Regions from separate parts of the Paenibacillus sp. RU5M genome, predicted to be linked through region 1. Evidence: riboswitches for the same ligand, from Rfam matches in the RefSeq annotation. Region 1 holds a riboswitch; each other region holds the start of a gene.
The links. A riboswitch is a leader RNA that binds a small molecule or an ion and turns the genes downstream of it on or off. The one in region 1 is predicted to bind cyclic di-AMP.
Positions count from the first base shown of each region.

Region 1 (2,195 bases):
TTATTATCAATCGTAGATTTGGCCCACTCACCACTTGTTTCTTTGTAATCCTTCTTCCATCCCCCGTCAGGACGTTGATTCTTCAAAATATCTGAGATACTTGCTGTCGTTCCAGATGCGTCTGCAGCAGATACCTTAGCAGCAGGCTGAAATACCATTCCGACAACAGAGAAAACCATTGTACATGCCATTACCAAAGATGCAAACCTTGCTTGTGCCTTCAACATCGTTTAGAACACTCCCCAATTCATTTTCTGCAAACTGTTTTCCTTGAGCGTCTCCCCTCCTTATATTTGTTTTTAAACTCAAACTATTTCTTTTCATCCAATAAGTGGATTAGATAAAAAGAATTCTATGCAAAACAATGAATTTTGTCAATAATTGCAACAATATGTAACAAATTCTTTGTCTTAACCTTTAGGTATCGTCTAATCGAAATGTGAGAAAGCCAATAAATTATCCAATTTTTCTCCATTTGAAACAGTAGTTACTTTTTTGTCATCTATTAAAACCCAATATTCGAGTTATTTCTACATAAATAGCGATAATTCCGTTAACATTGAGATGATAAGAAGTGTTCAAAATCGGTTTGACATTTTCGCATTTATGCAATATAGTTTCAAAAGGTTACAAAAACTTAATTATTCATTTGCCGAGTTTCATGTTTGAAAACGGGGGAACCATTTTGGGTGAATTATTCTTATACATAGGAAATATAGGGAACCTTCTACCGAACCCTTAGCTAACTCCGTAGGCATCGAAGGGAGAACAAAAATTTTGAAAAAGCTTATCATCTCCATTTTTGGAGCAGCAGTTCTATTTACATCCGGTGCAGCAAGCACAGAGGCAAGCAGTATCAACACCGTCGTTAACAACATGACAGGCATACCTTACAAATGGGGCGGCACAACAATGGCCGGATTTGATTGCTCTGGATTTATGAGATATATTTTCAACAAATATAGCATTGAATTACCACGCACTTCCCAGCAACAAGCTAAGGCCGGAACTCCGGTATCCAAAGCTAATCTGCGTACTGGTGACATGGTATTCTTTAATACGATGGGCAATGGCATTTCACATACAGGTGTATATATCGGGGGCGGACAGTTCGCTCATGCTTCAAGCAGCAAGGGTGTCAGCATCACACAATTATCCAATCCTTACTTCAATGATCGTTACGTAACAGCACGCCGGGTAACAGGACAATTTATGTATAACAAAATGCTGGGCAAAATATAAGTTTGATTTGATATAGTGCAAAGAGGAGGCTCCGGGTGAATCCGGGACCTCCTCTTTGTTTGGGGCTTTTGTTTACAAATCCGGTGTGCTGTAGACTTCTATACTTAATGTAAAGCCTTCTGTACTCTCATTGCACCCTGAGACAGCGCATGGCCTCCGCCTACCGCTCCAGCCACAGCAACCGTCTCCATAATCTCCTGATCGGTCGCTCCTTTGGCACGTGCCTCTTCCACATGGTAAAACGTACATACCTCATTGTTCGCAAACAGTCCAATACCCAGCGCAATCAGCTGTTTGGTCTTGGCATCAATCGCCCCTGCCTGAAAGCATTCTCCAGTGAACTCATGATAAGACTTCACCACAGCTGGCAGCACATCGCTTAATTCACCAATCTGATCTTTATAGGCATGAACCTTATCATTCATCAGTGTCATGGTTACCGCACATCCTCTCGGCTGATATGTTACAAGCTCTCACTGTACCTATCTTCTCTCCGGAGAGGTGTAATTATGCCAAAACATCCATGGTAAATGAACCTAAATAGGCATGTCCTATTCTTCGAGCAGGCTCTCGCGTGGTTCGCTGAACAATTGATATCGGTAATTCCGATCAAGCTTGACCACACGACGATTCTGACGGCGAATGAGTACCTGCTCCCCGTCCCAAGCCACTACAATACCTGTCACATCATTGGACTGAATCTCGTCCCGTACTACCCTTACTTTTTCACCCGATAAACGCAGTGCATCCAATTGTGCATCACTGATCATATTTCCGACGCCTACTTTCCCAAAAAAATTATTTACAAAAAGAGACCTAAATGAAAAGTCATTTAGGTCTCACGTGACTGTATTGGACTGTCATGTCATTCGAAAGTATGTCCCGACTGAAAGTTACCGCTGCGCGTGCTCTTTGCTGTCGTTCTTCTCAAACCAAAAATCAAGCACTTTGGC
Region 1 covers NZ_OBQM01000002.1:946,138-948,332, forward strand. Annotated here, with positions in the region: gene pelA (pectate lyase) at 1-227, opposite strand, end outside; cyclic di-AMP (ydaO/yuaA leader) riboswitch at 641-772, shown strand; gene CRO25_RS10090 (C40 family peptidase) at 778-1,242, shown strand; gene CRO25_RS10095 (carboxymuconolactone decarboxylase family protein) at 1,347-1,676, opposite strand; gene CRO25_RS10100 (hypothetical protein) at 1,794-2,012, opposite strand; gene CRO25_RS10105 (hypothetical protein) at 2,136-2,195, opposite strand, start outside.

Region 2 (2,195 bases), on a different contig from region 1:
GACCCTAAACACAACATTAATGCAACTCGTGAAAAAATGGGGATGGTATTCCAGCATTTCAATCTGTTCCCGCACAAAACGGTGCAGCAGAACATTACGATTGCTCCCATTAAAGTGAAAAAACAATCTGCACAGGAAGCGGAACAAATCTGCGCAGATTTGCTGAAGACGGTGGGCCTGTCTGACAAAAAAGACGCTTATCCAAATCAGCTGTCCGGTGGACAGAAACAACGGATCGCTATTGCAAGAGCGCTTGCGATGCAGCCGCATGTCATGCTGTTTGACGAGCCTACTTCAGCACTGGACCCTGAAATGGTCGGTGAAGTACTGGATGTCATGAAGCGGCTTGCAGAGGGCGGCATGACTATGGTTATTGTAACGCATGAGATGGGCTTCGCACGCGAAGTAGGGGACCGCATCCTGTTCATGGATGGCGGGGTTATTGTAGAAGAAGGAACGCCTGCTGAAGTGTTTGGTGAGCCCAAGCATGCACGTACACGTGACTTCCTTGCTAAAGTGCTCTAATCCATCCGAGTAATCATTAGGATTAATTGCATGTAAATGTAAAGTATATACTGTGGATGAGAATTCTTATTCCCTCATACATCCCTGTCGGCGACCTGCCGGCAGGGATTGTTTTGTTGCGTGTAAATACGCACGGATTTACATAAAAAGTAACGTTTCTGTCATCAACGATATAAGCTCAAATAGACATTTTTTTGAAAAAGTCGCTTGAATTCAGCAAAAATATTGAAGTGAATTAGCCAGATGGTAACATTTACTACGACTCTTGGTTACAAAGTTGTGATATATTTGTTCCTGCCGAAACTTCCGGAGTTGGGAGTGTGGGGGATGTAACGATGCAGAGTGTGCTTGGGGAAGAATCATTTGCACACGGCTTGGGGTGAATTAGGGCTACATAAATTATTAATGTAATTGAACCTATAGGGTGGTTTCCTCCATCCGAATCCGACAACTAACTTCGCAGGCATAATGAGGGAGGAAGACCATGATTAACAAGAAACGTATAGCCAAAACAGCAACAGCTTTGCTGACAGCAGCAATGCTCATTCAGGCCGTTCCGGCTCATGCTGATTCAGTTCATGTGGCCAAAGAGGGGGATACCTTCTACACCTTATCCAAACAATATGGAGTTGGACTTAACGCTCTTATTAAAGCTAACAATGACATTTCAGCTTACAACATTTATGGTGGTTTGAAAATTACGATCCCTGGTAAAACAACGAACACAGCTTCTGCTGCAGCAGCTAAAACGGAGGCCAAAACGGTAACTGCCGCAAGCCTTGACGTTAATGCAGATAGTAAAGTTGTACAAGCCTGGGGTAAAACGTTTGATTACAGCAAAGCTGTCGACGTCAAAGCAACAGCATACTCCGCAGACGCTTCCGAAAATGGAGGATGGGGTGCCGTGGATTACTTCGGTAATCCGCTTGAATTGGGTACCATTGCAGTAGACCCAAGTATCATTCCATTGGGTACAAAGGTACTGGTGACAGGTCATACACATCCAGGACTGCCAAAACAGGCATTTGTAGCAACGGCTCGTGATGTGGGTAGTGCCATTAAAGGTCACAAGATCGATATCTTTATTCCTGGCAGCAAGCAATCCGTGAGCACATTTGGTATTCAGGATGTTGAACTTTACATTTTGAAATAAAATCAAAGCGTAGCTGCACATCATCATATGTGACTCCAACTAAATCTAAATTAAACAATAAAGGGTGTTCTCCAATCACGATAATGTGAATGAAGGACACCCTTTTGAATATCCGACTGCCGTATTCTAAATCTATTTACCCTTTGGCAGTTCCAGCATTTCGTCCAAAGTCACCAGCTCGTACCCGCGGTTTCGCAATTCCTCGATAACTTCAGGCAACGCCTCGATGGTACCACTCAGCTTCGATCCGACACCGCCTCCTGCATGTTGCAGAACAATGGAACCTGGTTTAACGGCCGACAGGATGTTTTGTTTGACTTCCTCTTTGGAGAGGCCCTTCCAGTCCAGGGAATCGACGTTCCAATTCACAATGCTGTAATGTTGTTTGGCCGCCCATTGCAGCTGTTGCTCATTAATGTCGCCATAAGGTGGACGAATCATTTTGGGAGTGTAGCCCGCCAGATTCCGAATAATATCCCCGGTATGTAAGATTTGTTTGCGAAATGCATTCATAGAC
Region 2 covers NZ_OBQM01000001.1:727,882-730,076, forward strand. Annotated here, with positions in the region: gene CRO25_RS03460 (amino acid ABC transporter ATP-binding protein) at 1-525, shown strand, start outside; cyclic di-AMP (ydaO/yuaA leader) riboswitch at 811-1,007, shown strand; gene CRO25_RS03465 (3D domain-containing protein) at 1,010-1,678, shown strand; gene CRO25_RS03470 (polysaccharide deacetylase family protein) at 1,811-2,195, opposite strand, start outside.
Region 2: it holds a riboswitch for cyclic di-AMP, as region 1 does, so the genes downstream of both, CRO25_RS03465 (3D domain-containing protein) here and CRO25_RS10090 (C40 family peptidase) in region 1, are expected to answer to the same signal.

Region 3 (2,195 bases), on a different contig from region 1:
TTCTTCCTTTCTAACGCAAAAAGAAGAGGAATATCCCTCTTCTCTGCCAAACGGCGGGGGAGACTGAATTCAGACCCCTCCGCCGCATATTCCGCATGAATCATTCATGCTTATATTTTATAGCATTCCCATTTCAAAGTAAAACGATTTTAGTTCGCTTCCGGCTTCACCGGACCAATCACATATACCGTCTTGCCTTTCTTCCGTCCGAAGTTCAGGGCATGCTTCACACTATCATAATACACATCAATTTTGTTGCCTTTAATGGCACCACCTGTGTCTTCCGCACGACGGAAGCCAAGGCCCTCGATATACACCCACCAGCCAATCGGAATGATTTTGGGATCAACCGCAATGGTACGTCCCTCAGTTACCCGAGTACCTGATGCTGTTTTTGTGCCGATACCGGGCTCTTCAGAAGAGTATGCCGTCATGGATACATTTTTCAACACTTTTGAATATTTAAAAGAACTGCCTGAGACGGTAATTACTTTGCTGCCCGAGGCAGCGGTTTTCTTCGAGTTCGTGGTTGTTGCTGTTTTTGTCGTGGAAGTCTGCGCCGATACCGTCTGAATCACTGGCTCTTTCACAACAGGTTTGGCTTTGGTACCAATGGCAATCACTTTATCGACGCGATTCGTTGCGACCGATTTACCCACCATTTTTTTGGAGACCAATTCTCCATCCTGAAACACTTTTTCAATATGCTGTACAAGTGTGCCTTCTTTACCGCTCACAACGACACGATTGTCGCCTTTGTACAAGCTAGGGTCAGCCGTTTTGATCACTTTATAAGCAATCGGATGTTCCACTTCCACCGTACGCTTTGTTACCCGCACTACACGGATTTTCATATCCGCTTCAATAGTGGTTCCAAGCGCCGGATATACTTTGTCTTCACTTGCAATCTGAATACCTGATTTTTTAATCGCATCTTTTACCGATGAATCGGTTGTATACAGAGTCTTGGTGTCCCCGTCTGCCGTAATATTAACTGGAACGGCCCGCTCAATAACGATGCGGTCTCCATCTGTGATAGCCCCATTCAAGGGCATGGATACCTGATCGTGAGGGCTGACTGTGATTGACTGCTCCTCCAGCATTTCCTGAAGCATTCCTGTACGAGTCTCTACCGCTTGAGCTTTGCCATCAATAACCAGTGAAATTTGTTTCCCGGCCTGACCGTAAACGACTAACAAGATCATGATTGTAAGCGCAATTGAGAAAATCGCGATCAATGCCATTTGACGCAAGTTCTCATGCTTCCACCGCAACGCGAAAGACTTACTGGATGATCGTGACTCATGGGTCTCTTCTGGTTGGAATGTGCCCACTTCTCCGTCCTCCTTCATAGCCTCGCCGTCTAAAGTAATGCATGATGTCTTTGACGCGACTATACCAAATTTTCTACAGAACACAGATCGGACCAACATAATCCGGTTCTGCACCATGAATCAATCTTCGCAACATGATGTCATCCTCCTGAATACTTACCGTATGATGACAGTATTTCTTTTATTCAAAAACAAAAAAGCCAAAGAAAGAGTTTAAGAGGAACTCTTTCGTGGCTTCCGAATGATTCTGAATATCGGAAATTCATGCACGAGGTTGCCTCTCTTTTTCCGCTTGCGAGGTTAGCTGTCGGGTTCGGGCGAAAGAGAGCCGCCCTATCTCCGGTCATCCGCTCATGGCGGACGCCCTTGAATTCACCCCGAGACCCAAAGAAGAAATCAAATACGGCTTCGCAGATTCATACGCTGCTTTTGGGTCAGCGCATGTTGCGCATCGGCTGCAATCACCGATGTTTAAGCCCTATTGGTTCCCCCGCTCTCCGTTAACGGAGACTCAGCGAGACTGATTCATGAAAGTAATGTTGTTTCATCGGAAAGTGTCCCTTTGTTCATCCCCCGAACATCTGTCCAATTTTCCGCACAACAATTCACTGAAAAGATGATATCCTGTTTCTATGCATGTTGTAAAGCGTTGTTCAAGTACGTTTTTCTAAATATTTGGTTAAAATATTGTAATATTCTTGATTTATTTGGATCAAAAAGCAAATTAACTCCGCCTAACTCACTTTTTCACCCGTTTTGCTCGATCTTTTAACGAATCCCAAATCGTTCCATGGCATTTTTGGTCGTTATTGCTGCAATTTCCTCTACCGAAATGCCTTTAATTTCCGCAGCTGCTTCTGC
Region 3 covers NZ_OBQM01000020.1:51,456-53,650, forward strand. Annotated here, with positions in the region: gene CRO25_RS31100 (3D domain-containing protein) at 150-1,334, opposite strand; cyclic di-AMP (ydaO/yuaA leader) riboswitch at 1,608-1,861, opposite strand; gene CRO25_RS31105 (TatD family hydrolase) at 2,103-2,195, opposite strand, start outside.
Region 3: it holds a riboswitch for cyclic di-AMP, as region 1 does, so the genes downstream of both, CRO25_RS31100 (3D domain-containing protein) here and CRO25_RS10090 (C40 family peptidase) in region 1, are expected to answer to the same signal.